Regions from separate parts of the Rhodothermus bifroesti genome, predicted to be linked through region 2. Evidence: riboswitches for the same ligand, from Rfam matches in the RefSeq annotation. Region 2 holds a riboswitch; the other holds the start of a gene.

Region 1 (14,938 bases), on a different contig from region 2:
CGATCGACGTAAATACCTTTGGTACTGGTGTTGTGCCCGATGCTGTGCTGGTAGAGGTAGTAAAAGAGGTCTTCGATCTTCGCCCTGCTTCGATCATCCGGAATCTGGATCTATTGCGCCCGCGTTATCGCGCCACTGCAGCGTATGGCCACTTTGGCCGCGAGGAATTCCCCTGGGAGGCGCTCGATCGCGTCGAAGAACTACGCCAGGCTGTTGCCCGCTTTGCCTAAAGCGCAGTGCGCTTGCTCTAGAGCCGTCTAAGCCTTAGACGGCTTTTTTTGTACTTTAGCTAAGGTCCCACCATTCACTGGTCATGCTATGACCAGGCGCATTGGAAAGAGGCTGAGCTTAGGACTGCTGATGCTCGCGGTAAGCCTGGCAGCCTATGCGCAGCCGCGCCGCGTGCAGACGCTCCCCGATACGCTGCTTGCCTCGCCGACCCGACCGGTACCTCAGGGCCGCGTGCACCCGCTCACAGGACAGCAGCAGGCCACGTACCGCCTCCCCTCGCCGGTAGCTTGGCAAGGCAGTGTGGAAGCCACTGCACGCGCGTTCCTGCGTCAAGAAGCCGTGCGTTTTGGATGGCGTGCGCCGGACCGCACGCTCCAGCTGCAATGGTTACGCGCTACGCCTCAGGCGGCGCACGTGCGCTTTCAGCAAACCTTAAACGGCGTGCCCATCTGGGGACGATATGTGCAGCTCAATCTCAACCGGGAAGGTCGGCCTACGCTGGTGCTGAACGGTTACGACCCTCGCCTGGAAGCTTGGGCCCATCGCTTGGATTCCTTACCTCGGCTTTCGGCTTCGGCAGCACTGGCCAGCGCACGCCACGAGCTCAAGCAGCCTGAAGCCCCTGCGAGTGATCCTATGCTTATGGTTTGGCCTGAGCTGCCCCCACGCCTGGTTTGGCATTTCGTACTCTGGCCTCAAGACCAGCCCGAAGAATGGGCTGTTTTTGTCGATGCCCATAGCGGTGGGCTAGTAGCCGTTTGGAACCAAGCCACCCATGTGCAGCCTCCCAAGTCTGTGGTGTCGCCAAGCCCTGCTTTTCCTTTACCTGTGGGCCTGGTTACAGGTGAAGGGCATGTGTTCGACCCCGATCCATTGGCTACAGCCGGCATGCCTTATGGTGGAGCCTATGCCGACAACAGTGACGCCGACACGCCTGAGTTGAATGCCGAGCGCCGCGCCGTTTCACTGCTTGAAATCACCCAAGGCCAAGATGGGCTCTACCGGCTGGAAGGTCCGTATGTGCGCATTACGGGTAACCTACCCAATGTGGCCGATGCCGCCTACACCCCTCCTGCAGAGCCTGTCCCTGATGCTTTCCACTATACCCGTGGCGATCCGCGCTTTGAAGCGGTTATGGCGTATTACCATATTGACTTTAGCCAACGTTACCTGCAGCAGCTTGCCATTGGCACGCCCGTCCAGGCCGCCCCTTTGCCGGTCAATCCACGCGGCCTGACCACAGATAATTCGATGTACTACCCCTCCGCCAAAGCCATCGCTTTTGGCACGGGTGGCGTAGATGACGCCGAAGATGCTGCGGTCATTTGGCATGAGTACTGGCATGCCCTGCTGGAGGACATGGCGCCAGGGTTGCTCAATACGAACGAAGGCAAAGCGCTGCATGAGGGGTGGGCCGACTACTGGGCAGCTACGTATGCCCGATGGCTGGCCGAAACTGGGGCCGTGCGACGCACAGATTGGGATCTCCTCTTTCGCTGGGATAGTGGCGACGGAACGATCTGGGAAGGACGACGCATAGCCTTCGAAGGAAGCTATCCGCAAGACACAAACTGCGATCGCGAAGACACGCCGCAAAGTCCCTGCAATCCCTATCGGGACGGTTTGCTTTGGGCTAAGGTGCTCATGGAAATTCAGGATGTTCTCGGAAAGGCCATTACAGACCGTTTGGCAGTGGCTGCCGCCCTGTACTTAAGCCCACCAGCTACGTTTCGAGATGCAGCCCAGGCCCTTTTGCAGGCCGATATGGATTACTATGGGGGGGCGCATGTGAGCCTGCTCGTTGAGCGACTAGGGGCACGGGGGCTCGTTGATCCTGCATCGTTTCCGGTGGTGGTTCGCCACGATCCCACGCGTGACGTGACGGTCACGCCCACTGCGCTCATTGTGCGCACCTACGCTACAGCCCGTAGGGACTCGATTGTACGGGTGCAGGCTTTTTATCTGCAAAACGGTCAGTTCGTCCCGTCTGCTTTCTTCCAACCCCTTAGTGACTCGCTTTTTGAAGGGCAGATCCCTTGGGATGGGATGCCGGGACAGATTTTTTACTATCTCGAGGCCGAGACGGCAACAGGCTGGCAGCTGCGCCAGCCTCTGCAAGCGCCCGATCAAACCTTTGCCGTGGCTATTGGACACGTGGCCGAAACTGATGCGCTACGTGTAGCGCAGGCCAATGCCGGTTGGGCCCAATCGGGTACGCAGTGGCGCATTCAACGCCCGCAGACAACACCGGCTACGCTTGTCTTATTGCCGCTTGAACTGGCCCGCAATGCCCAACGGCTGCGCCTACATTTGCACCATGCGTTTCATTTTGGCCATGCGTGTAATGGCCTTTTGGAAGGATCGACCGATGGCGGCTATAGCTGGCAGGTTTTGCTGCCCGAAGGCGCATCCTCTGCTGAGCAACCCTTTGGCGAGGCGAGTCCCCCAGAAGGCCTCTGGCACACCTTTGATCTTTCAAGCTATGCTGGTCTTACGCTCTGGCTGAGGGCTTCATTTCGTTGCTCTAGTGAAGTCCCAGAGGCTTTTTGGACACTAGAAGCGCTGCGCTTAGAGCAGGCCTCGCTAGATCCTGAGCTGGAGCTGCAGCGCCAGACCCGATTGTGGCCCCCATTCCCCAATCCTTTCCGAACGACGCTAACGCTTGCCTATACCTTATCGCGTACGCAGCAGGTGCAGCTGGTCGTTTATAATCTGCTGGGGCGAGAGCTCGTGCGACTGGTCGATGCGCTGCAGCCTGAAGGCACCTACGCCGTAACGTTCCAGCCTACCGGACTTGCTGCGGGCGTCTATTGGGTTCGGCTGCTCACCGAAGACGCGCAGCAGACCGTATCGGTGGTGTACCGACCTTGAGGTGAAGTTTTGCTGAACCGTGAGCTACCTTTAGGGCTAAGGCGTAGGAACAGCCTACGATTCCAGCAAATAGATTCTAGACCATGGACTACAAGGAAGGCGCCTATAAGGTACGGGATCTGCGTCTGGCCGAAGCTGGCCGCAGGCGCATTGCGTGGGCCGAAAGCCGCATGCCAGTGCTGATGCACCTGCGCGAGCGCTATCAAGCCTTGCAACCGTTCAAAGGCTACCGGATTGCTGGCTGCTTGCACGTAACTAAAGAAACGGCGGTGCTGATCGAGACCTTTAAAGCCTGTGGCGCCGAGGTAGCCTGGAGCGGCTGTAATCCGCTTTCGACACAGGACGACATTGCAGCCGCACTAGCCGATGCTGGCATAGAAATCTACGCTTGGCATGGACAGAGCGTCGAAGAGTTCTACTGGAGTATCGAGCAGACGCTCCAAAAACCACCGCACCTGACACTGGACGATGGTGCCGACCTCATCTTTACGGTGCATCATCGCCGACCTGAGCTGGCCGAGCACATCCTTGGGGGATCGGAAGAAACCACCACAGGCGTCAAACGCCTGCGGGCCATGGCTGCTGATGGAAAGCTCCGCTATCCGGTCTTCGCTGTCAATGATGCGGAAACAAAGTGGGATTTTGACAATGTCTACGGCACTGGCCAGTCTACGATCGATGGCATCTTGCGGGCTACCAGTGTGCTCCTGGCGGGCAAGCGCGTGGTGGTAGCCGGCTACGGCCATTGCGGGCGCGGCGTAGCTATGCGGGCCCGGGGAATGGGGGCGCAGGTGATTGTCACCGAAGTAAAACCGACCGCTGCGCTCAAGGCTGTACTTGATGGCTTTCAAGTCATGCCCATGGACGAAGCTGCCGAAATCGGCGATATTTTCATCACCGCTACGGGCATGAAGGATGTAATTCGTGGCCAGCATTTTCGCAAAATGAAAGATGGGGCGATCGTGTGCAACACCGGCCACTACGATGTGGAGCTTAACCTGAAGGAACTGGCCGCGCTGACCGTTCGCACCCGCGAAGTGCGACCCAACAACAAAGAATACTTGCTCGAAAATGGCCGCCGCATCTACGTATTGGCCGAGGGACGCCTCGTCAACCTGGCGGCTGCCGAAGGACACCCGCCTGAAGTGATGGACATGAGCTTCGCCAATCAGTTTATGGCCCATTTGACCCTGGTTGAAAAACACAAATCAGGCGAAAAGCTGCCACCTCAAGTGATTGACCTGCCTGAAGAGCTGGACCAAGAAATTGCACGCATCAAGCTGGAGACCTTAGGCATTCGGATCGACACGCTCTCGGAGGAGCAGCGGGCTTACGTGACCGATTATGCTGCAGGTACATGACTTGGGGGGGTCGTCCAGTGGTCTGGCGAGATCCCCTCAAGGTAAGTGGGAAGGTTTGTTTAGGTGGCAGAGGCGGTACAGTGCGGCTTCTTCCTCAGGGGTGAGGGGCCGCCATTGACCTGGAGAGAGACCTTCTAAGCTTAAGGGGCCAAAGGCTACACGCACTAGGCGCAGCGTAGGGTGTCCAATAGCCGCTGTCATGCGTCGCACTTGGCGGTTTTTTCCCTCCCGTAAGGAGATCTCTAGCCAGCAGGTGGGAACCGTTTTTCGGTAGCGGATAGGTACGGGACGTGGTGGAAGCGGTGGGGGGTCGATGCGCCGCACGCGGGCTGGACGTGTTCGGTAGCCCCCGGCAATGACAACGCCTTGTGCCAATTGCCGTAGTGCCTCTTCTTCAGGGATGCGCTCGACTTGGACCCAGTAGGTACGCCAATGCCCGTAGCGCGGATGAAGCAGGCGATGCTTAAGCTGCCCATCGCGGGTGAGCAAAAGCAGTCCTTCGCTGTCTTGGTCCAGACGTCCAACCGGATAGACGTCTGGGACGTCAATGTACGTTTTAAGCGTGGGACGCCCTTGAGGATCTGTGAACTGGCTCAGTACGCCATAAGGCTTCCAAAATAGCACGTGGCGCAAAGGGGGCATCGCATCAAATTGGTTAGATGTATCTCTTTCAAGGTACATCTTTTCCTAAAGAACTCATGACGGGTACGGCTCGTATTAACGGCCTGGGTTTACAAAGCATGTCAAACATGATGCGTTACGCACTGTTATTGGGCCTGCTTTTCCTGCCATGGGCAGGAATGGGGTGTTCACAGAACGCGCGTTCGGAAGAGCCTGGAGCATCCCAGGGCCTTGTAGATACTACACAAGTGCAGCTTTCCCGTTCTCGTGAGACAGCCATTACGCGGGCTGTTCGCGAGGTGTCGCCAGCAGTGGTGAGCATCAACGTGCTTGAGGTGCAGCGTATCCGTTATCGTGACCCCTTTGCCGACTTTTTTAATGATCCGATTTGGGAATTCTTTTTCGGAGGGCCGCGTTCGCGCGTTATTGAGCGTCAGATTCACGCGATCGGGTCTGGATTTGTCATTTCTCCTGATGGCTATATTGTCACCAACGACCACGTGGTGGGCAATGCGACCAAGATTACAGTGTCCTTTCCCGATGGTCATGCCATGGATGCCGAGCTGGTGGGAACAGATCCGGCAACCGATATTGCCCTTCTAAAAGTGCGGCCGGATCGGCCTCTGCCCTATCTGAAGTTTAGCGATAGTCCACCTATCGTGGGGGAGTGGGTTGTGGCTTTGGGGAATCCTTATGGCTTGTTTGAAGCCGCCCCTCCAACGGTAACTGTAGGCGTTGTCAGTGCTGTTGGGCGTAACCTGCCAGCTGGCCAAAGCGGTCGGGTGTATCGCGACATGATCCAGACCGATGCTGCCATCAACCAGGGGAATTCAGGGGGGCCGCTGGTCAATGCGATTGGTGAAGTGATTGGCATGAATACGGCCATTTATACAGAAACGGGAGGGTCGGTGGGGATTGGTTTTGCCATTCCGGCAGAAAAGGTCCGCCGCATTGTAGAAGAATTAAAAGCCAAAGGATACGTCGATCGTTCTTATTACACTGGCCTGTACGTACGAGACGTTACGCCGCGCATTGCGCAGGCTTTAGGGGTGCCCGAGGCGCGAGGGGTATTTGTTACCGATGTCGACCCCGGTTCGCCTGCCGATGAAGCCGGGCTGCGGCCTTACGACGTCATCATTGCCTTTGGGGGTACCGCCGTGGCAAACAGTGAAGAACTGCGGGCGCGGCTGCTCGACTTCCGTCCGGGCGATCGGGTTCGTCTCAGCATCCTTCGAGAAGGGCGACGGCTAGAACTGGAAATGCGGATTGGCCGGCAAGCACCGTGATGAGGCGCAGCACCTGGTGGCTTTTGAGCATAGCGGTGCTCTCGGGATGTCTTCCCTCGTCGTGCCGTCGCGAAGAGCCCACGGCGCTGCTACCGTCGGATTCCCTTTCGCGGCAGATTGCCGCTACGGTTCCGCAAGACACCTTGCACCTACGTTGGGAAGTGGCGGCGACCGCTGCGCTTCCCTTAGAACGCCCACGCACAGTACAGTTTGGGCCAGAAGGCAAGGTGTATGTGAGCGATGTTGCCCGGCATTTTGTGGCCGTGTTGGATACCATGGGGAGACTGGTGGACACGCTACACGTGGCCGGGCTGCGTTACCCTTATTTGGCAGGCTGGCGTGGGGATACCTTGGTTGTGTTGGCGCCCGAAGCGCGTCAACTTGTGGGTTTAGTGGGCCACCAAGTCGTCCGTCGTATCCCACTGCCGGATCAACTCCCTGCGAAGGCGTTGCTTTATGCGGCAGCCAGCAAGACGGGCTACTTTGTGAAAGCCCTCCGTGAGGGGGAAACGGGATGGCTCCTGCAGCTTGATGCCTTAGGGCAAACGCTGCGGCAACAACGGCTCTCTGGGCCTGTGTGGCGTTATGCCGGGCTGTTACGGCTTTGGGACGATACGTTGCTGAGTCTGTCGGGCTTTCGCCCCGTCGTCGACCGATGGTACCCAGACGGGCGCATGGATACGCTGGCACTCGTGGGGTTCGACTCCCCAATGCTTGCCCGCAGCAGGGCATTTCTCGTTGGTGAAGCATACCAGGCGCCGCTGCTGAGCAGCGCTGCCGTGCCTGTCGATTCACTACTGTTTGTGCTCAACTTGCGGCCCGGATGGGTGCAGGTCGATGTATACGACACCGAGGGTTGGCTGCGCTACCGGTTGGCCCCAGCAGCACAACCGTTGAAGCGCCAGTTTTACCCGCATGACTTGGCCGTGCGCTGTAAGCCAACTGCTTGCCTATTGGTGGTGGTCCTCAACGACCCTGATCCGCGTGTGGTGGCCTACAGCTGGCGACTTGTAGGGAACAGCCGCACGCCCTGACCGTGCTACTTTGCGCTATCATCCAACGAGGGGCTATGGATCGGCCGTTAACTGAACTAAAAACACTGGGCGACCTAAAGGCGATCGGGTACCGGCCACTTACGGTCAAGGACGAATTGCGAAAGAACCTAATCGCTAAGCTGCGCCGAGGGGAGGAAATCTTTCCAGGGATTATTGGCTACGAGCGCACCGTGATCCCTCAAATTCAAAATGCCATCCTGGGCCGCCATGACATGATCTTGCTTGGCCTGCGCGGCCAGGCCAAAACGCGCCTCATCCGGATGCTACCAGAGCTGCTCGATGAATACATCCCCATCATCCAGGGGAGCGAAGTCAACGACAACCCGTTTGCCCCTATCTCTAAATACGGGCGCGAAATGGTGGCCGATATGGGCGACGACACCCCTATTGAATGGCTGCATCGCAGCCGCCGCTATGCTGAAAAGCTGGCCACACCCGACACCACCATTGCCGATTTAATCGGCGATATCGATCCAATCAAGGCGGTTAACCGACGCCTGACCTACGCCGATGAAGAAGTAATTCACTTTGGCCTGATTCCACGCACCAATCGCGGGATCTTCGCCATTAACGAGCTGCCCGATCTGCAGCCGCGCATTCAGGTGGGGCTGCTCAATATTCTCGAAGAGCAAGATATTCAGATTCGCGGCTTTAATATTCGCTTCCCCCTTGATGTACTTTTGGTATTTACAGCTAACCCCGAAGACTATACCAACCGGGGGAACATCATTACGCCGCTCAAAGACCGCATCGATAGCCAAATCATCACCCACTATCCGAAAACCCTCGAGATTGGCATTGCCATTACGCAACAAGAAGCCTGGCAAGAGCGCGACGGACAGGTACGGGTGCATATTCCCTACTTTTTCCGAGAAATCATTGAGCAAATTGCTTTTGAGGCCCGAAAAAGTGAATATGTAGACCAAAAGTCGGGCGTTTCGGTGCGGATGACGCGGGCAGCGCTGGAGTGCCTAATTTCGGCTGCCGAGCGCCGCGCGTTGCTCAATGGCGAAACAGAAACCACCCTGCGCATTAGCGACCTGTTGCTGATTGAACCTGCCATCACGGGAAAAATCGAACTGGTCTACGAAGGCGAGCAGGAGGGCGTGCAAAACGTTGCCCGGTTGCTTGTGGGAAGAGCTATTAAGGCCATCTTCCCGCGCTATTTCCCCGACCCAACCAACCGGAAAGAAGGGCGCGCGCCGTACCAGCCTATTCTGGACTGGTTTGCTAAAGGAGGGCAGGTTGAGCTTAACCCAGAGCTGCCATTTGTGGAGTATGCCCGTCGACTTGAGGCTGTAGAGGGGCTCTGCGCTGTGGTGCAGCGTTATACCCGACCTAATACCCGGGAAGAGACAGCTTCCATGATGGAGTTCGTATTGGAGGCGCTGCACCAGCATTCGCTTTTGGGCAAAGACCTGTTCGAACAGGAAACCCGTTACAGCGACATGATGGGTGCGATGCTCTCTTCGCTGGGACGGGACGACGACGAAGAGTCTGATGACGACGAGGAAGAAGACTTTCGCCGATACCGATGAGCGCGTTTCGCATTCGTATGGCTAGGCCAGAAGATGCCGAGGTGCTGGTTGGGCTCATTCGCGAACTGGCCGAATATGAAAAACTTCAGCACGTAGCGCAGCCTGATCCCAAAGCCTTGCGGGCTCACCTCGATCCTGCTGCCTGCCCGCGCTGCGAAGCTTTGCTGGCTGAGGAGATCGAAAGCGGTGAGCCCATAGGGTTTGCGCTTTTCTTTGCGAACTATTCAACCTTTTTAACCCGATGGGGCCTCTATCTGGAGGATATTTACGTACGGCCTGCTTACCGCGGCCGGGGCGTGGGTATGGCGCTGTTTCAGCGCGTGGCCGAAATCGCAGTCGCTCGAGGGGCCCAGCGACTCGACTGGCAGGTACTCGATTGGAATGCGACGGCACGCCAGTTTTATGAGAAGCTGGGCGCGCAAGCGTTGAAGGAATGGATTCCAATGCGTCTTAGCGGCACCGCCCTACTCCAGCTGGGAAGCAATGCTGCGGCAGGCTAAAAGGCCTACTGGCAGCCTTCGATGGGGATCAGCGCACCGTCGGGCGCAATGCGCTCACATCGGCCAGGTGGGCGCGTGGGAAAACGTTCGAGCGGCACGTTGGGGTTACGGTCGCGAGGTACATAGTGGGTGTGATCCCCATGCGGGACTTCATAGTATGGTCGCCGTGCAAACAAGTCCAGTGCGTCGGCCACGACTAAGGCCAAAAAACCTGCAATGAATAATAGGAAAACCCAACGCGACCAGCGCATTGCGGCCATGGGAAAAACGTTACTTTATCGGCTCCTATAGCCAGACGGGGATAGGAGTTCCAAAAATAGGACAGCTACATTGCTTTTTTGACATAAACAACGATAACCATGGACAAACATCCGATTTGGTTCAACGGCAAGCTGGTGCCGTTTGAGGAAGCCAAGATTCACGTGCTCTCTCATGTAGTGCATTATGGGTCCTCGGTGTTTGAAGGTATACGCTGCTACGAGACAGCGCGCGGGCCGGCTGTTTTCCGGCTGCGGGAACACTTGCGCCGGTTACTCGACTCGGCGCGCATCTATCGGATGGAACTGCCTTATACCCTAGAGGAGCTGATCTCAGCCACGCTCGAGACGATCCGCGCCAGCGGACTCAAATCCTGCTACATCCGACCCGTGGTATTCCGGGGTATGGGCGGGTTGGGCGTCAACCCCCTCAAGAATACCGTTGAGGTTGCAATTGCGGTGTGGGAATGGGGCGCTTACTTGGGCAACGAGGCCCTCGAGCAGGGCGTCGACGTCCAGGTGGCTACCTGGCAGCGTATGGCGCCCAACACGTTGCCAGCCATGGCCAAAGCGGGTGCTAACTATGCCAACGCAGCATTGGTGAAGATGGAAGCCGTGCTGAATGGGCATGCCGAAGGCATTATGCTTTCGGTAGGTGGCTACGTGGCCGAAGGCAGTGGAGAGAACCTCTTTTTGGTACGCGACGGGGTGATTTATACCGCTCCCCTCACTCTGTCGATTCTGCCAGGCATTACGCGCGACACAGTGATGACGCTTGCCCGTGACTTGGGTTATAGGGTCGTAGAGCAACCCATCCCACGCGAGGCGCTCTACATTGCCGACGAACTGTTCTTTACGGGAACGGCTGCCGAAATCACCCCAATTCGCTCGGTCGATCATTATACGATCGGTCAAGGCCGCCGCGGCCCCGTAACGGAGGCGCTCCAACGGGCCTTCTACGAAATTGTCCATAAGGGCAACGACCCTTATGGCTGGTTGACGTTCGTCGACGTTCCCCGCGAAGCAAGCATATCGCTGTAGCATGCCATGGCGCAAGGTCCACTGACGGAGCTGGGACGCTGGCTTTTGCTCATAGGCGCGGTGCTACTGGTAGTTGGTGGCCTAATGCTACTCCTGGGCCGCCTACCGCAACTGCCGCTAGGGCGTTTACCCGGTGACTTGAGCTGGGAGAAAGGAAACGTGCGCATTTACTTCCCCCTGGGCACGATGCTGCTGATCAGCCTGGTGCTGACCATCTTGCTAAACCTGCTCCTTAGGCTCTTTCGCTAAAAGGCATCTTGGCGCGCAGCAGCTTTGGCAGTAAGCTGATGCGCCAATTCCTTGCCCAAGTAGGCATCCATTGCCCAGTGGGCTAAGTAAATCAACGGTGTAATTGCGATGGCAATGAGGAGCTTGTATCCGTAGTTAAAAAGCGTGATCGCAAGAATTTGTTGAAAGGCAAGCTGACCAGCAAAGGCGATCGTGAGCACAACAAACGTGTCGATAAACTGCGACCCAAACGTTGAGCCTGTAGCCCGCAACCAAAGAAAACGGCCTCGTGTAAGGCCGCGAAGCCAATGAAAAAGGGTAATGTCGGCCAGTTGCCCGAGCAAATACGCTGTTAAGCTGCCTAGAATGATGCGGCCTGTCGTCCCAAAAACCGCCTCAAATGCTTCCTGGGATACCGGAGAAATGCTAGCTGCTGGAACGGCAATGGCGGCTTGAAGCAGCAAAAACTCAAACCCGATCATGACCATCCCCACGAGCGTCACGAAGCGGATCCCTTTTTTGCCAAAGTACTCGTTCATAAGATCGGTAATAATGAACGTGACCGGAAAGGCTAGCACACCAGTGGTCATAACCACCTCGCCGAAGGTCATGCCAAAAAGATGAATCGGGAAAGGCAGCTTAAAGGCTGTAAAAAATTTGGTTGACGTGGCTTCGGCAATAACCAATGCTGTGATAAAAATAGCTGTGCAAACGACAAAAAGCTTTTGTGGGCGGCTTAAAACGTAAACTTCTGGTCGCATGGCGGTTTAAGACAGCGAGGGTTCTTCAGCACGTAAGCGGTCGAGCAAGTTGCTCAGCTGGCGCAATTCTTCTGGAGATAGGCGAGCCATCAAGCGTTCCTGGGCAGCATCGACCAGAGGTTGCATGTGCGCCAGCAGGTCTAGCCCTTTTTCCGTGATACCGACTTCAACAACGCGTTTGTCGTAAGTAGCTCGTCCCCGCGTAATCCAGCCAGCTTTTTGAAGTCGATTCAAGATGCGTGTAACATCGGGCGTGCGGTCGAGCATGCGCCGGCCGATTTCGGTGCAGGTCAACTTGCGGGGATGGCTGCCGCGTAAAATGCGCAGCACATTGTACTGCGTGGGGGTAATGCCAAAAGGGGCCATCAAAGTGCTCAGCTCGCTCAGCACCCAAGAACTGGTGACCAAAATGTTGAGCAAGGCTTCCTGTGCAGGCGAGGCAAACTGGGATTGTTGAATCCGTTCGGAAAGTTTCATCGGCGTACGTAATCTTACGTACATAGATTCGCGCTAAACCTACAAAGGTTAATCTCTACGGGCAAGAGTCTACGGCGTTCCAGCGAGCGTGTGTTGCAGGAGTTTTCTTGAAGACTTGGCATTAAAGGCTAAGGGGTGTAAATTCTCTCTATCACCCTGTTCTTCGACATGCGTCGCCGGTTCCGCCTTAAGCGGATGAAAAGGGAATCCAGTGGCCCGACGGTAGCGTCGGGGAGTCTGGAGCTGTACCCGCAACTGTGAGCTGCAGCTGAGGTTGGCGGGCGAAGAAGCCGACAGTCACTGTCTGCTTGGGAGCAGATGGGAAGGCTGGCGGTGGAGCCCGTAGCGACCTGCCCTGTCGGATCGACAGGGCCTGCGGCGAGCCAGGAGACCTGCCGGCGGCGTCAGGCCGAAGCCTCCGGGAACTGAGGTCCGTGCCTGATGCATCGGCTGTTCGACGGCTTAGGCATTTGGCCGCGCGTCGCTTGCATAGGCCCGGACCTCGTTTGAGGTAACGGGCTTTTTTATGGGCTTTTCGCGTACATGTGGACTGCTGCTATGGGGCCTATTGAGCCTTAGGGGCGCTTGGGCACAGGAGCACTCGGACACCACGCGGATGCTTCCACCTGTGGTGATCGAAGGGCAGCGAACGCCTAGCGCGCTTACGGCAGGGCAGCGCTTATGGCGTTTAGAGGCCTCAGCATGGGAAGCAGCGGGTGCTACGACAGCCGCCGAAGTGCTCGAAGCACGGACAGGTCTCTGGGTGCGTCGTTATGGCAGTGGAGGGTTAGCAGCGGTTTCCCTACGCGGTGCGGCTGCTACGCAGACACTCTTGCTTGTCGATGGACACCGGGTAGCCGATCCCCAGTCTGGTCTTCTCGACTTGACCCTTTTGCCCAGCGTGCTCCTGGAGGCGGTTGAGGTGGTGCACGGTCCTGCCACTGCCCTGTATGGTTCTGGAGCTATGGGAGGGGTTGTGCACTTGCATACGCTACGGCCTAGGGAGCGTCTAGGCGCTCGGGCTGCTGTGCGGGTAGGGGCTTTCGGCGAACGTAGCCTAGGTGTCGTGATGCAGGGCGGGAAAGGACGCATAGCAGCCGTGGCCGCTGCGGAGCGCAGTCTGGCCACAGGAGATTACCCTTATCCTAACCCGCTGCCACCGCCCAAAACCCGGCGGCGAGAAGGTGCCGACCGTCAAATGACCACGCTGTTTGGTAAAGTCCGTTACGAGAACGCCTGGCGCTTTGAGGGTACGTTTTGGGCTACCGCAGCACACCGCAGCCTTCCCGGCCCGGGAAACGCGCCTCCCATCGACGCTTGGCAGACGGACCATGCGCAACGCCTGCTGTTAGGTGCTTGGCGTGCTATCCCTAAGGGCCGTTTCACGCTTGGGGGCCACTACCAGCATACCCGGCTGCAGTACGTCAACACGTATGCCCAGCAGCAGGATACGGCACGTACGTACACGCTGAGCTTCAGTGGAATGCTGGAACAAGCGCTAGGCAAGCGGTGGGCTATGACGTTAAGTGCTGAAACGCGGTGGGAGCACGCTGCGCTGCGTGGTGGTGTGGATGGGCGTGCCGGTGCACTAGCGTTGCAAGGCAACGGTCACGTGGGGCCCCTTTGGCTTTATCCTGCCCTACGGTTAGATAGATACGTAACCCGAGCGCAGCACTTCCAAACCTTTAGCCCGCAACTCGGCTTCAACCTGGCCCTTCGTGCGCAACGACTGCACCTGAAAGGACAAATCGGACGAACTTTTCGAGCTCCTACGTTAGGTGAACGGTTCTACATGCCTGGGGGCAACCCCCACCTTCGCCCAGAGCGCGGTTGGACGTTGGAAGCTGGACTACTGCTCCATCCGCCTAAGTTCTCGCTGGAGCTCACGGCTTTTTACACCGCTTTGGTGGACCAGATCGTCTGGTACCCTGCACTGGTGGCGCCGGGTTTGCAGCTCTGGAAGCCGGTAAACGTAGGGCGTGTGCACACGCGCGGCCTGGAAGCCTCGCTCGCTACCGAAGCGATTGCTTGGGGTCCTGTGGTACTCCAGGGCGGAAGCTTCTACACCTATACCCGCGCCGAGGACCGCTCATATCGTGCAAGCCCAGCTTTCGGCCGCCAGCTTCGCTACGTGCCTTTGCACCAGCTGAAAGCTTTTGGGGAAATCCAATGGGCTGGGTTGCGCATCGGCCTGCAAGGACGCTACACAGGCCGTCGCTATCTCACCACTGATGAAACGCAGGCATTAAGGCCCTACCTCATTGTCGATGGCTACCTGCGCTGGGAGCAAGCCCTGCGCTACGTACGGCTGGCTTTAGGCCTCAGCGTGGAGAATCTGACCAACTATCCTTACGAAGTGGTGCGTTTTTACCCGATGCCTCCGCGCCAGGTGCGCGTGCAGCTTCGGATCGATCTGAACCCAAAAAACGCGTAAGTCCATCCACTAAATTAAGATAAACCATGAGAAAACTGCTATTGCTTTGGAGCTTGCTCCTTTTGGTACTAAACGGTTGCGATCTGCTGGGCTCCGAAGATGATCAAGCCTCCAGATTGGTCATCACAGGCGTTGTGGTAGGCAATGGGGGCAACTTCAGTGACCAAAATGGCTCGCTGACGTTTTATGACCCGGCTACAGGCCAGACCGCTACGCTGGCCCTGAACGCCTTCGTGCAAAGCCTAACGCTGCACCAAGGACGAGCATATGTAGCCCT
Region 2 (14,938 bases):
GTGTTGCAGGCGGCCTTAATGGGGGCCGACGTAGCCACCATGCCTTTTAGCGTCATGATGCAGCTGCTCAAACATCCACTCACCGACATCGGACTGGAGCGCTTTCTCAAAGACTGGGAAGCTTACCTGCAGGCGCAGCAAAGCGCGAAGGTGTAATTGCCGCGTTACGTCTATCAAGATATCAACAGGGCAGACGCATGGGTCTGCCCTGTTTTGTATTTTGTCTAGGCAAGAAGTCGCTACACCGCAAGCCAGTACGCTAAACTTCAGTCGCTCTTGCCATGGCTCGACGCTTGCGCATTGGTCTGTTAACCGGAGGCGGGGATTGCCCAGGTATGAACGCTGTCATCCGGGCTGTTACCAAAAGCCTTATTCTGCAGGCCAATGCTGAGGTTATTGGCTTTGAGGATGGATACGAAGGGTTGATTGAAGGGCGTTTTCGCACCTTGGAATATGGAGATGTGAGTGGGATCCTGACGCGAGGAGGCACCATTTTGGGGACCAGCAACCGGGCTAATCCGTTCCGCTACTACCGTCGCGGCGAAGCCGATGTGTCGGCCGAGGTGGTGGCGCTCTACCGAGAGCTGGAGCTCGACGGCATTGTGGCTATCGGTGGAGATGGGACAATGACCATCGCACATGGTCTTTCAGAACGTGGCCTGCGCTTTGTGGGTGTACCTAAGACGATCGATAACGACATTTGGGGTACCGAGCACACGTTGGGTTTTGATACAGCAGTGCACGTTGCTACAGAAGCGATCGATCGGCTGCACACTACAGCCCAGAGCCATCACCGGGTGATGATTTGCGAGACGATGGGACGCTATGCGGGCTGGATTGCCCTCTACGCTGGGGTAGCAGCTGGTGCCGATGTGATTTTAATCCCGGAGCTGCCCTTCGACATCGAGGTCGTAGCCGAAGTGTGCCGGGAAAGAGAAAGCGATGGTCGGCGCTTTACGATCATTGTGGTAGCTGAAGGTGCCCGACCTGAAGGAGGTGCAATGCACGTGCATACGCAAGTCCCCGAAAGCCCTGATCCGCTTCGCCTAGGAGGGATTGGCTATGAAGTAGAACGCCAGCTTCGGGAGCGGCTGCGCAGTGAAGTGCGCACGACGGTGCTGGGTCATGTGCAGCGTGGCGGTACACCTACACCCTATGATCGCAACCTGGCTTCTGTCTTTGGGACCTATGCAGCGGCTTTGGTTCAAGCCGAGCATTACGGCCATATGGTGGCGCTGCAAGACGGTAAGATAACCACCGTGCCTTTGGCAGCAGTTGCAGGGCGCACGCGCACCGTGCCTCTAACAGCACCTATGGTGGGTGCAGCGTTGGCCGTGGGTACTTCTCTGGGCGTACGTGCGCCCCACTTGCCGCTGCTTGCCCCTGAGCCCACGGCTCCACTTGCCTAAAAAGGGTATGGCGATGCAGGTGTACTTGACCGGCGCCACAGGTTTTGTCGGTACCTACGTCCTACGGGCGCTTCGGGCAGCCGGGTACCGCGTGCGTTGTTTAGTGCGTAGGCCTGATCGACGTATGCCTTTTGAGGATGAGGGCGTCGAAAAGGTGGCCGGCGATCTATTGCGCCCTGAAACCTTTGAAGGCACGCTTGAAGGATGCGAGGCCGTCGTGCATTTGGTGGGTATTATCCAAGAAAAGCCTCGGCAGGGCATTACGTTCGATGCCGTGCATCGCCTGGGTACGCTGCATGTGGTAGAAGCAGCACGGCAAGCCGGCGTTTCACGCTTCATCCACATGAGCGCTAACGGTGCACGTCCTCATGGGGCAACGGCCTACCAGACGAGCAAATGGCAAGCCGAGGAAGTTGTCCGAAAGGCGGGCTTTACCCATTGGGTCATCTTCCGCCCCTCGATCATTTTCGGTGATCCGGGACAAGCGCCTCTGGAATTTGTCACCCATCTTGCCCGAACGCTGGTTAAGCCCTTCCCGGTGCTGCCGGTCTTTGGGGATGGAGAATATGCCTTGCAACCGGTGGCCGTCGAATCCGTTGCTGCCGCTTTTGTCCAAGCGCTGACGCATGCCCAGGCCTGTGGCCAAACCTACTGCGTTGCTGGGCCGCAACCGCTATCCTACAAGGCCGTGCTGGACGTGATTGCCCAAGCGCTGTTTGGGCGAACAAAGCCCAAGCTGCATGTCCCTCTAAGCTTGGTGCGGCCGCTGGTGCACACCCTTGGACGCACGGGGCTGCTGCCTATCACGCCGGAGCAGCTGACGATGCTGCTTGAAGGAAACACCTGCGATCCAAAGGCCTTCTACCATGATTTCGATGTGCCCCAAACGCCGTTTACGCCCGATACGGTGGCCTACGTGCGGCGCTACGTCTGAAGTCGCCGCCAGTGGACGCGATAGACCCCAGCACTCAGCAGTACAAGTGCCAAGTTGACGATAAACCCCCGAATTGCTTGGCGTTTGCTGCGTTGCTGCTCGAGGTGCGCCATTTTTTCTTGCTCAACCCGATATTGCTTAGCCAGCACGCCGCTTGTGTCGCTAGGCACTGATGCAACAACCATCGGCGGATCGGGCAGCAGCAAATTTAATCCATGCCGCACCAGCTGCACGCTGCCAATGAGCAGCAGCAGTAGCGCGATTAGGCAAACGAGGTGCAAGTAAAGGCTGCGGGCGTCTAGCGAGGCCATGAGCAAAAATTTATAAAGCAAAATAATCCGCTACCGCATAAACGGCAAGTTGCCCAAACAAAACGAGAGGGATTCCTGTCTTTGCCAGCGGCATCTTATCTTGTTGCCGAAGTTTCCAAAACGGAATCAACGTCCATGAGCCTTTCGTCGCCTTCTTCGAAAAGATACGTCGCTATTGCCGGAAATATCGGTGCTGGGAAAAGTTCGCTCACCCAAGTGCTTAGCGAATACTTCAAATGGGAAGCGGTCTACGAACGCGTTGACGACAACCCGTATTTGGCCGATTTCTACAACGACATGCGGCGCTGGTCCTTTAATCTGCAGATCTTCTTTCTCTCTAGCCGCTTTCGGCAACAGCGCCGCATTGAAGAGCTGCCGCATTCGGTAGTGCAAGATCGCTCGATCTACGAAGACGCCGAGATCTTTGCCCGAAACCTTTACGAAATGGGCCTAATGTCGCAGCGCGACTATGAAAACTACATCGCGCTCTTTGAGATTATGACTTCTTACCTAAAACCGCCGCACCTTTTGATTTACTTGCGTGCTTCTGTGCCTACGTTGGTGCGGCATATCCAGGCGCGAGGTCGGCCATACGAGACAGCAATTCGGATTGAGTATCTCGAGCGGCTTAACCGCCATTACGAGGACTGGATTGCCCGATACGATCTGGGACCGAAAATGATCATCGATGTGGATGAACTGGACTTCGTAAACCGGGAAGAAGACCGGCAAGAAGTGATCCGTCGTATTGAAAGCCGGTTGTTTGGCCTGTTTCCGGATGAATAGTCTGTGGTTTTGGAGCGGTGTGGTGGCGCTGCTAACGCTGCCCGTAGCAGCCCAAGTGCCTGCCGATACGGCAGGCCGCCGGGTCGTTGGATGGCCCTTGGCTGCAGAAGGGATGTTGCTCAGCGATACGCTGCCTGTCCGGCTACCCCTACTTCAATTCACCGATTTGCTAGGACGCGTGCCGGGATCATTCACCTATGCCTTTCGCCTCTTGGGGTGGCCCGACGGCTGGAGCCCCTGGGGAATGCCCCCACACCTGGTTGGGTTGCGCCTCGATGGACGCGCCTTTACGGATTTACTCACCGGTCGACCCCTGTATGAATGGCTTCCACTGTTTTTTCTAGAACCCGTCCGGTTAGGGCAAGGCTTTGAAGGAAAACCGGTTACGGTTTACACCATGTTGCGCGCCTACGACACCCCTCGGCCGCTGACGGAGCTGCGCTACCGTACCGGCGGCGATGGCCTGCAAAGCATCATGGCGCTTCATGTCCAAAACCGAAGACAGGTGCTTTGGGGGCAGCCCGGGCTACTCCAGCTAGCTTTTGGCTATGGCGGACATGCTATGCAAGGGGCGTATCCAGGTAGCCGGTTGCGGCGTGGGCGCCAGGTGCTCTTGCGCCTACGCTATCAGCAAATAAACTGGGCCTTAGAGCTACTCGCGTTGCACAATCGGGGGCAGGTTGGGGCACATGGGGGCGTGCTGCCCCACGTAGGCGGCCCTTTTGAAAGCATTTATGAGCCATTCGGCGCCTCGGTGCGCTACAGCTCGGCCCGCCGCCAGACGATCCGCACCGATTTGGCCCTGACGCTCCGCGCCCGCACAGGTTTAGCCCCTGCCCCTTTCACCCTCACGGCTTATAGTACCGTGCAGCATTTCCGCTATCTCAACCCAGAGCTCGATACCCTTGCTGCTCAAGCAGACCGTTACGGCTTTTACGTGCAGCAGCCGTTGCTGGGCATCACTTGGCGTGCAGAAGCCACGCTGGAACGTCTGCGCAGCGGCCTTACGGGCAGGCGCACCGCCTTTCAGCTTTTGGGAACCGATACCCTGCGCTTGGGCGCTTGGCAGCTTGCCTTGCGGGGACAAGTGCGTCGACGTGCCACCCAAACAACCTTAGATGCTGCGTTGCGATGGCAGCAAACCTCTGGTCGCGTGCAACCTTGGCTTGAGCTCGCTCTGGACCATCCCGAGCTACCCTGGCTTGCGCAGACCGGCCTAGGCGCACTGGTTGTGCCTGCCACCCTTGTCGAAAGGGGACGCATCGCTCAGCTGCGGCTGGGCCTCAAGGTCACCACAGACGTTTGGGGACTGTCGGCAGAGACCTTTGTGCACCAACGCAAAGGCGTTCCCGATATTTACGCCGTTGGGGCTGCCGATACAGTGCGTTTCGAAGCACCTGCAAGGCCGATCCTGCAAAACGGATTGGCCTTACGCCTAGAGTGGCGGGACGCGACGTCTCGAGGAGTTTATGCACACCTCCAGCCCACACTGCTGCGCACGCTCAACCCAGCAGCTTCAATGCTGCATCGCCAGCAAGCCGAGACCTTGCCTAAGCTCTTGGTGCAGGTGCGCTTGGGTGCCCGAATGCTTCTCTTTCAGGAGTTGGGTACGGATGCATATCTGCTGGGGCAGTTCTGGACATCTTTTCGCAGCCGTGTGCTACATGCGCCTACAGGACTTCTGGCAGTTCCCGAACCCGACGCGCGGCGCTTTGGGCCCTCGGGTACGTTGGACTTTTGTGTCGAGGCAAACCTGCGTACGGCTAAGCTTTTTCTCGTGTGGGAAAACATCACCAGCGGCACCGTGCTGCAAGCAGGAACGCTGCTGGTCCCTGTCTACCCCTTGGCGGCCCGCCGCTTGCGTTTTGGCGTTTACTGGCCCATCTGGGATTAGGAGGCCAACGGGTTTAGCCGCTGGCGTAGTCTGCGGGCTGCTGTGACCATATGCCGCAGGGCCGGCTCGACTTCAGCCCAGCGGCGCGTTTTGAGGCCGCAGTCCGGGTTAACCCAAAGCCGCTGGGCAGGAATGGTCGCCAATGCCCGCTCCAACAACCCTTCCATCTCTTCCACCGAAGGCACGCGCGGGGAGTGGATGTCGTAGACGCCAGGACCGATCGCGTTGGGATAGGCAAACTGCTGAAACGCCTCCAGCAGTTGCATGCCCGAACGGGCTGCTTCGATGGAGATCACATCGGCATCGAGGGCAGCAATGGCCTCCAAAATGTCTTCAAAGTCGGCGTAGCACATGTGCGTGTGGATCTGCGTTTGGTCACGCACGCCGCAAGAAGCCAACCGAAAGCATTCTACAGCCCACGCCAAATAAGCCGGGCGGTCGCGACGACGTAACGGGAGGCCTTCGCGGAGCGCGGGCTCGTCGATTTGGATGATCGCAATGCCGGCAGCTTCCAGATCAGCAACTTCATCGCGCAGCGCCAGGGCAATTTGACGACAGGTCTCAGCGCGCGGTTGGTCGTCACGGACAAACGACCACTGCAACAGGGTGATGGGACCGGTCAAGATGCCTTTTACCGGTCGAGCAGTGCAGCGTTGGGCATAGGTGATCCAGCGCAGCGTCATGGGTGCGGGTCGAGATACGTCACCGTAGAGAATGGGCGGGCGCACGCAGCGGGTGCCGTAGCTTTGCACCCAACCGTTTTGCGTAACCCAAAAGCCTTCGAGCTGCTCGGCAAAATATTCGACCATGTCGCTGCGCTCCGGCTCGCCATGTACAAGCACATCCAACCCTATGGCCTCCTGGCGCGCAATGGTTTCGGCAATGGTAGCCTCTAGGAATTGCTCATAGGCTTGACGGGAAAGGGTGCCGCGGCGAAAAGCGGCGCGTTTTTGCCGCAGCTCTTCGGTCTGTGGAAAAGAACCAATCGTGGTTGTGGGGAGCAGCGGTAAGCCAAGGCGTTGGCATTGGAGGGTATACCGCTCGGGAAACGGAAGCTTGCGGCAGGTCATCTCAGGCGTGCGCTGCGCTAGGCGTTGGCGCACAGCCGGGTTAATCCTTCGGGGAGATGCCATGCGTTCGGCCCGGGCTTGGCGTGCTGCTTCAAGCTGCTGGCGCACAGCGTGTGGGCCTTCACGCACTAGGCGTTTCAGTGTCACCAATTCGTCGAGTTTCTGACGGGCAAAAGCCAACCAGGGGCGGATCTCCGGATCCAGGTCAGGTTCAGCCTCCAGATCGATCGGCACATGCATCAGGGAGCAAGAAGGCCCCACCCAGACGCGGTCTTGACCCAAGGCAGCAACAGCTTGCTGCAAAAGGGCGGCTGCAGCGTCTAGGTCGGTTCGCCAGACATTGCGGCCGTCGACCAGGCCGAGCGAGAGGATGCGGTCTGGAGGCAACTGCGCCAGTGCCGGCTGGAGCTGCTCCGGTGCGCGTACCAGGTCGAGGTGCACCGCGACTACAGGCAGAGACAGCGCCAGCGGCAAATTCTCTTCCAACGCGCCAAAGTAGGTGGTGAGCACCAGCCCAGGAAAGTCCGCCCCTGAAAGGACCTCATAAGCGTGCCGATAAGCGTTGCGGGCGTTTTCAGAAAGGTCGAGGACCAGGCAGGGCTCGTCGATCTGAACCAGCTGCGCACCCGCTGCTTTGAGGCGACGCAACAGCTCAGCATACACCGGAAGCAGACGGTCCAGCAATGCCAACGGATCGAAACCCGGCACCACCGACTTGCCCAAAAGCAGAAACGATACCGGCCCGAGCACTACGGGTCGCGTTTCGATGCCTAATGCTTTGGCTTCCAGGTATTCGTCCAGTGGCTTTGTAGAGGCCAGGCGAAAGGTTTGTTCAGGGTGAAATTCTGGCACCAGATAGTGGTAATTTGTGTCGAACCATTTGGTCATTTCCAGCGGGGGGATGCCGGTCCCTTCTACCCCTCGAGCTGCGAGCTCTTTTTCTTGGGCGCCCCGCGCCATGGCAAAGTAGGTGTCGAGATCCACGCTTGGGCCATGCCAGCCAAAGCGTTGGGGAACGGCACCCACCAAAGCGATGGTATCGAGCACGTGATCATAGAGGGAAAAATCATTCGAAGGAATCTGATCGATGCCCGCTTGCTGTTGCCATTGCCAATGCTGCATGCGGAGCTGACGTGCGGTTTCGTACAGCTGCGCTTCCGTATGGCGACCGGCCCAGTAGCCTTCGACAGCCCATTTGAGCTCACGTCCGAGTCCGATACGGGGAAAACCTAGATTAACTGCTTGGATCATGATCGGCAGGGGTTTAATCGTCCCAGGAAAGTGCGGCCGCTTGCTGATACTCAGTGACGCGCGTTTCAAAAAAGTTCTTTTCCTTGGCGAGGTCGATCGTTTCACTCATCCAAGGGAACGGATTTTTGGAGCCGTAGCGTGCCCGCAAACCGATGCGTTCCAGACGCCGGTCGGCAATGTACTGGACATATTCGCGAAACAGAGGTGCCGTTAGGCCCAGCACGCCCCGCGGCAGGCAATCATAGGCGTAGGCGACCTCGAGTTCGACCGCTTCTTCGATCAGGCGCTCGACTTCTTGCTGAAATACGGGTGTCCAAAGCTCGGGATTTTCGGCTTTGATGCCATTGATGAGGTCAATGCCAAAGTTCAGATGGATGGTTTCGTCGCGCAGGATGTACTGAAACTGCTCGCCGATGCCGGTCATTTTGTTTTGCCGGTGGAAGGAAAGGATCATGGCAAAGCCACTGTAGAAAAAGATCCCTTCCATGATCACGTAATAGCCAATCAGGTTTTTGAGAAAAGCTTGCGCTCCTTCGGGGGTTGCGGTGGTGAAGTTGGGCTGGAGCACCTGGCGCGTCAGCTCCATCTCGAACTCGTCTTTGCGGGCTACCGCCGGAATTTCCCGATACATGTTGAAGACTTCACCCTCGTCGAGCCCAAGACTTTCGACAATGTAGAGAAAGGCATGGGTGTGAATGGCCTCTTCAAAGGCCTGGCGCAGTAAATACTGGCGGCATTCCGGATTGGTCACGTGCCGGAAAATGGCCAGGACGATGTTGTTGCCCACGAGGCTTTCTGCTGTGGCAAAAAAGCCCAGGTTACGCAGGATGACGAGGCGTTCGTCTTCGCTGAGCTGGCCAGAGCGCCACAGCTCGATGTCGCGCGCCATAGGGATTTCATGGGGCATCCAATGATTTTTGCACCCATTGAGGTAATGCTCCCAGGCCCAGGCATACTTAATGGGCATGAGCTGGTTGACGTCCACCTCGTGGCAGTTGATCAAGCGTTTGTCCTGGACGTGGATGCGGCGCGATCCAAAAGCAGGCAGTTCCATCATGGCGTTGTGGGGTTGGGATTTTTTCGGGTTTACTGGCAAGCTTCGCAGTTTTCGCGATCGGCAGCGCAGGCCGGACCTTCCCGCTGAACGACAATATCGCTGGAAGGCGATCGGCTTTTCATCCAGCGGGGCTGGATACCGCGGCGGTTGATGTCGAGCGTGGACTTTTCGATCTGCGTGGCAGCCAGGGTGCGGAGGTAATAGGTGGTTTTCAGGCCAAGCTGCCAGGCCAGCAGGTACATTTCGCTCAGTTTGCGGCCGCTGGGTTCGGCCAGGTAAAGGTTGAGCGACTGGCTCTGGTCGATCCACTTCTGGCGTCGAGCGGCGCAGGCAATCAGCCACTGCGGCTCGATCTCAAAAGCGGTGCGGTAGCGCGCTTTGAGTTCGGGCGGGATGCGATCGATTTCCTGAACCGACCCGTCGTAGTATTTCAAGTCTTCCAGCATGGCCTCGTCCCAAAGCTCCAGTGCCTTGAGGTCGCGCACCAGGTAGGGATTCACCTGCGTGAATTCGCCCGAGAGGTTGCTTTTGACGTAGAGGTTTTTGTAGGTGGGCTCGATCGACGGGCTGGTGCCGCAAATGTTCGCAATGGTGGCCGTGGGCGCAATCGCTAGCACATTGGAGTTGCGCATGCCCTGGCGCCGGATTTTTTCACGCAGCGCGTCCCAGTCCAGCCGCGCTGTACGTGGGACGGGCACAGGCTCGCCGCGCTCAGCTTCCAGCAGGTCGAGCGTATCCAAGGGCAACAGCCCTCGGTCCCACTTGGAACCCTTGAAGCTTGGATAAGCCCCCCGCTCGGCCGCCAGGTCGGAGGAAGCTTCGTAGGCCCAATAGGCAATAAGCTCCATCACCTCATCGGCAAAAGTCACCGCTTCCTCGCTGGCATAGGACAAGCCGCGCCGATAAAGCGCGTCCTGAAAGCCCATCAACCCAAGCCCAATGGGACGGTGACGCAAATTCGACGTGCGGGCCTCGGGGATGGGATAGAAGTTGAGATCGATGACGTTGTCCAACATGCGAACGGCTGTGCGGACGGTCTGCCGTAGCTGGTCGCGATCCAACGCGCCGTGCTCGTCCAAATGGGCAGCCAGATTGACCGAACCCAAGTTGCAGACCGCAACCTCTTCGGGCGAGGTGTTTAGGGTGATTTCGGTGCACAAATTCGAAGAGTGAACCACGCCGACGTGGTCTTGGGGCGAGCGAATGTTGCAGGGGTCTTTGAAGGTCAGCCAGGGGTGGCCGGTTTCGAAGAGCATAGAGAGCATTTTGCGCCAAAGCTCCGTGGCAGGCAGGCGGCGCCAGTTGCGAATGCGGCCGGCTTCCGCTTCGCGCTCGTAATGTTCATAGCGTTCCCGGAAGGCCCGGCCATAAAGGTCGTGCAGGTCCGGGACTTCATCGGGCGAAAAAAGCGTCCAGTGACCGCCCTGACGCACCCGCTGTAAGAACAGGTCCGGGATCCAGCAGGCTGTGTTCATGTCGTGCGTGCGGCGACGCTCGTCGCCCGTGTTGCGGCGCAGTTCGAGAAATTCTTCGATGTCCAGGTGCCAAACTTCTAAGTAGGCACATACGGCTCCCTTGCGTTTACCGCCCTGGTTGACGGCCACGGCCGTGTCGTTGACAATCTTCAGGAAAGGGATGACGCCCTGGCTGCGGCCGTTGGTGCCTCGGATATGGGCACCCAAGGCGCGGACAGGCGTCCAGTCGTTGCCCAAGCCGCCGGCCCATTTGGAGAGCAACGCATTGTCGCGGATGGCCTTGAAAATAGCTCCCAGGTCATCTTGCACAGTCGTGAGGTAACACGAAGAAAGTTGGGGGTGTGGCGTGCCCGCATTGAAGAGCGTAGGCGTGGAATTCATGAAGCGGAAGCTCGAAAGCAGCTCGTAGAACTCGATGGCGCGGCGGGTTGGGTCGTCCTCTTCAAGGGCCAGGCCCATGGCCACGCGCATCCAGAGGTACTGGGGCAGCTCAAAGCGACGGCCTTCGGGCTCGTGCAATAGGTAGCGGTCGTAGAGCGTCTGAAGCCCAAGAAAGGTGAACTGCCGATCGCGCTCAGGCTTTAGGGCTTCGGCCAGCCGATCCAGGTCAAACCGGCGCAGGCGCCCATCCAGCCGCTCGAGTCGGATGCCGTGCTCTACGTAGGTGCGAAACCCTTTGCGGCAGGCTTCGGCCTGTTGGGCAAAAGGGATGGCGTAGCCAAAAACCTCTCGGTAGAGCGCGTCGAGCAAAAGGCGGGCCGCCACGTAGGTATAGTTTGGCTCCTGTTCGATGCGTGCCCGTGCCGCCAAGATCAAGGCGCGGTCCAGTTCGTCTTCGGAAATCCCCGGGTAAACGGTCCGCAGCAGTTCTTCGTAGATGCACGCGGCGTCGACGTCCTCCAGTTCCGCGCAGGCCGCTTCGATGCGTGTGCGAAGCATTTCGTGTGGGAAAGGCGCCTCGCTACCGTCGGCACGCCGATAGGTAAGCTGCTGACGGCGGCGGGCTTCCGCACGGGCCTCGCGGTAGAGGATGTAGCGCCGGGCCACAGCATAGCGCCCTGCCCGCATGAGCGTGCGTTCCACTTCGTCTTGAATCTCCTCGACGGTGACCTCAGGCCTTCCTTGGCACCAGCGTACGACGGCACCAGTAAGCGCATCGAGTTCTTCGGCCAGTTCAGGCGCCAAGGGTGCATCCGAAGGCAAAGCCAGGGTGGCACGGAAGGCGCGTTCCAGCGCAAAGCGAATTCGGGAAGGGTCAAAAGCCACCCGGCGGCCATCCCGCTTGAGGACTGTAGGCGGTGATGGGGGCGAAATGAGCAATTCGGCCATCGTGGTACCTCGGGGTTTGGGTTCTAAGGTGAGGTTCCCGCGGCCAAAGGTGGGAAAGGCAGCAGCAGCCGATGCGAAAGGCAAGTGCAGTACCTGAGCGCAGCAGCCACACGCAGCCGATCACCACCCTGTGACGCGCAGGGTGTGCCCGCTTGTGCGGGCCGTGATCGCGCTTTCGGGCAGGCATTCGGGCTGTTACCGTTGCGCGACAGCGCCGGAATTCCACCGGACTTCCCCTGAGACGCTGGCACCACTTGAGGCGGTCGCCAGCCGCCGTGCCACGACAGCACGGCCCCGAAAGCGGCATGGGTCTCTAAAAAAAGTAGAAACGCCTGCATAGCTTAGGCAAGAGGTGTGGAAGAGGTGTGGAAAAAAACAAACGGTATTCCGTTATGCGTCACTTTAGAAGAAGTTTTCAACAGGATCCAGTGGAGTGTGCGTCATTAATGCCGTTATGACAAATAACGGAAATTGGCTTTTGTGCAGGTCTGGGTATTGTGAGGGATTCCCTGACAGGGCTTTTCAGGAAGGCCGCACTTGTGCATGCAGGTTTGCCTTTCAGCGCTGCATTGTGGTAAGGCGTTATTTGCTAGCGTGATTAAAAAACCCATTGGAGAGCAAGTTATGCGGAACATACGCTTGGGGTTGGTCCTGCTGAGCCTAATGGGGGTGGTTTTCTCTACAAGTGCCCAACCGGTAACGCTGGTGTTGCCTCCGGAGGGGGGTACGTTTCGGGTGACGGGCACGTCGAGTTTGCATGATTGGGAATGCCGGGTGACGAACTGGCGGGGGAAAGTAACCCTAGAGCGGCCAGCGGAGCTGGCTTCACTTCGGGCAACGGAAGTTATCGTGCCGGTTGCGGCCATCGCGTGCAAGAACGGCACGATGGATGGTAAGATGCGTGAGGCACTGAAAGCCGAGACGCATCCGGAGATTCGTTTTGAGCTCACCAGAGTGGATTCGATCGTGGCGCAAAGTAGCGGCTATCGATTGACGGTTGAGGGTCGCTTAACCATTGCTGGCACCACTCGGCCGGTAACGCTTCAGGTGAGTGCTGTTCCGGCAGGTGAGGGGTGGCGCTTTCGGGGGCAGCAAGCGCTCTCCATGAAAGCGTTTGGCATCCGACCACCGACAGCCATGCTGGGCACGCTGCGTACGGGTGATGAAGTCGTGGTACACTTCGACGTACTGGCGCGTCCAGCTACGGCTTCAGGCTTATAAACTGCGCAAGGAGCTATGCGCTACGCAGTCTGGGGTTTTGCGTTGTTTCTGGCGGGTTTTCACTTTAGTGGGCTGCCCTGCTATGCGCCGGATTCTGCAGCAAGTCGGGTTTGGATTGAAGGGCGCTCTACGGTCAATGCGTTTACCTGCGAGGCTCAAGAAATAGAGGGGTTAGGCGCTGTGGAAGCAGGGCAAGCTGTGCAGGGCCAGCTTTCCGTTCCGGTACGCGCCTTTGACTGCGGAAAGGCGGCCATGAACCGTGATTTGCAGGTGGCGCTCAAAGCCGAGCAGTTTCCAACGATACGCTTTGTACTGGGCAACGTTCGGGTGCTAGAAGCCGTAGGGGAAGGGGCAGCGCAGTTAGTCGTGTGGGGCCAATTGACGATTGCTGGCCAAACGCGGCCAGTGCAATTCACGGCAATGGGTAAGTTGCTTCCTTCGGGTAAGGCGCGACTAACGGGCTCGTTACCTTTACGGCTTAGCACCTTTCACATTCCGCCGCCCACGGCGCTGCTAGGGTTGATTCGGGTGCGGGACCAGATCACGGTGCATTTTGATCTGCTTGTGCGCCCGCTGCCTATGCAGCCTTGTGCAGTGGTTGCGGCGGATTCCATCAACCAAAATCAACCTTAAAACCAAGGAGGTAACCGATGATGCGTGCACGGTTAACGCTTGGGCTGGTATCTGTCCTGCTCTTATGGGCATTGCCCGCAGTAGGTCAAGATAAGCCTAAAAATGAAGGTCCGGTGGTGCATGGCTTTATCCGGCCCGACTGGCTCATCCAGAAGGTAGATGATCCGTTCCGGGATGACCTGCGCGTGTTTCACTTTTTGAGCCGCACGCGCCTGTACTTGAAAGGAACCTATGAAGGCGTACGCTATCGCGTTGAAGTAGGTCTTTCAGGCCCAGAAGCCGAGATTCCCGTCTCGCGTACGGGTTTCTGGGGTATGCCGCAACTTTTGCAGGACTTCTATGCGGACGTGCCCTTCCCGGGCGTTGAGAACGTCTATGTGCGTTTGGGACAGTTTAAGGTGCCCGCTGGAGCCGAAGGGCTGACCTATTCTGCCGAATTACCCTTTGTTGAGCGCTCGATTGCCCACAAGTTCTTGGGCCTGATGCGCGATTACGGCGCCGCGCTGCATGCCTATCCGAGCGAAAATGTCTCGCTGGCATTGGCAGTGCAGACCGGCCTCGGGCGAAGCATTCCCAATCGGTACTTGCCAGAGGTGTTCGGTTTCCCGTTTGTGACCGCACGTGTGCAGTTCGGTCCCAATCAAGGTCATGACCTCTTCCGGCTCAAACCTGCCCCTTCGGGCGATGCGGTTGAGTTTCGGTTGGGTGCCAACCTCACCTATTACAAAGATGTGATTGCGGGCCATTCGACAGCACTGAACGTGTGGAATAAGGAGAAGCCCATTTTGCTGCAAGGGAGCTGGAACGCCTTTGTCGGACGGCGACCTTTTGAGGCCGGTACGCTGCTTATTGCTGGAGGGGACGTAGGGCTGGGCTATCCGACAGCTCAGGGGGCGCTCTGGGTTGAAGGTCAGCTTACCTACGGCCAGTACAAAAATGACTATGGTGACGTGACAGCCACAGCGGCGCGCGTGCAGGCGACCTACAGCCTGCAGACCGTGGCCTTCGGGTTGCGGTATGCGTTGGTGCAGCTAGACAACTTAGGAACCGACAAGATCGGCGATGATCCGATCCATGAACTCTCGCCCATGCTTTCCTACCGGCTGCGCAAGAACGTGAAGCTGATTCTAGACGGGAGCCTGCTCTTCGATGCTCCAGTGGCCGTTGAAAACGGCGTAGGTGCTTATTTGCTGACCGACCATCCAGAGGAGATTAGCCTCGAGACCATCGAGCGGCAGCAGGTGGTAAACGTGCGCGCCGCCGTTCAGATCAACTTCTAAACTCTCGTAAGGACCAGGTCTTTGAGGAAGGGGGAGCAATCCCCCTTCCGTGTTTAAAGCGACAAAAAAAACCCGCTGGCTCCGGGGGCAGCCAGCGGGGCATAGCACGTCCACGGGGGTGAGGCGCACCTATAACAATAGCACATGACAAGCATCTCGTCAAGCGTTTGCGTGTAAATGACCCCAATAAATGCGCCTAAAGCGCAGTCTGAAAGGAGATTCTGGCTTAGAGCTGAAAGCGAAGCGTGAGGTAGTGCAGAACGCCGAGGGAAGACCAGGAGCTAAAAG

What was found. A riboswitch is a leader RNA that binds a small molecule or an ion and turns the genes downstream of it on or off. The one in region 2 is predicted to bind cobalamin.
Region 1: it holds a riboswitch for cobalamin, as region 2 does, so the genes downstream of both, J8E65_RS01380 (TonB-dependent receptor) here and J8E65_RS12250 (ribonucleoside-diphosphate reductase subunit alpha) in region 2, are expected to answer to the same signal.

Annotation. Positions count from the first base shown of each region.
Region 1 is NZ_JAGKTL010000001.1:347,452-362,389, reverse strand. It holds gene metK (methionine adenosyltransferase) at 1-230, shown strand, start outside; gene J8E65_RS01440 (T9SS type A sorting domain-containing protein) at 319-3,102, shown strand; gene J8E65_RS01435 (adenosylhomocysteinase) at 3,186-4,463, shown strand; gene J8E65_RS01430 (pseudouridine synthase) at 4,500-5,105, opposite strand; gene J8E65_RS01425 (S1C family serine protease) at 5,213-6,370, shown strand; gene J8E65_RS01420 (hypothetical protein) at 6,370-7,404, shown strand; gene J8E65_RS01415 (AAA family ATPase) at 7,440-8,963, shown strand; gene J8E65_RS01410 (GNAT family N-acetyltransferase) at 8,960-9,463, shown strand; gene J8E65_RS01405 (pneumococcal-type histidine triad protein) at 9,469-9,723, opposite strand; gene J8E65_RS01400 (branched-chain amino acid transaminase) at 9,823-10,761, shown strand; gene J8E65_RS01395 (DUF2905 domain-containing protein) at 10,768-11,010, shown strand; gene J8E65_RS01390 (queuosine precursor transporter) at 11,007-11,750, opposite strand; gene J8E65_RS01385 (MarR family winged helix-turn-helix transcriptional regulator) at 11,757-12,227, opposite strand; cobalamin riboswitch at 12,388-12,641, shown strand; gene J8E65_RS01380 (TonB-dependent receptor) at 12,754-14,661, shown strand; gene J8E65_RS01375 (YncE family protein) at 14,688-14,938, shown strand, end outside.
Region 2 is NZ_JAGKTL010000006.1:2,759-17,696, forward strand. It holds gene fsa (fructose-6-phosphate aldolase) at 1-156, shown strand, start outside; gene J8E65_RS12215 (6-phosphofructokinase) at 282-1,409, shown strand; gene J8E65_RS12220 (SDR family oxidoreductase) at 1,417-2,343, shown strand; gene J8E65_RS12225 (hypothetical protein) at 2,334-2,654, opposite strand; gene J8E65_RS12230 (deoxynucleoside kinase) at 2,790-3,440, shown strand; gene J8E65_RS12235 (hypothetical protein) at 3,433-5,334, shown strand; gene metE (5-methyltetrahydropteroyltriglutamate--homocysteine S-methyltransferase) at 5,331-7,655, opposite strand; gene J8E65_RS12245 (ribonucleotide-diphosphate reductase subunit beta) at 7,669-8,751, opposite strand; gene J8E65_RS12250 (ribonucleoside-diphosphate reductase subunit alpha) at 8,742-11,516, opposite strand; adenosylcobalamin-variant (AdoCbl-variant) riboswitch at 11,697-11,755, opposite strand; gene J8E65_RS12255 (YceI family protein) at 12,141-12,737, shown strand; gene J8E65_RS12260 (YceI family protein) at 12,753-13,370, shown strand; gene J8E65_RS12265 (porin) at 13,388-14,650, shown strand; gene J8E65_RS12270 (PorV/PorQ family protein) at 14,877-14,938, opposite strand, start outside.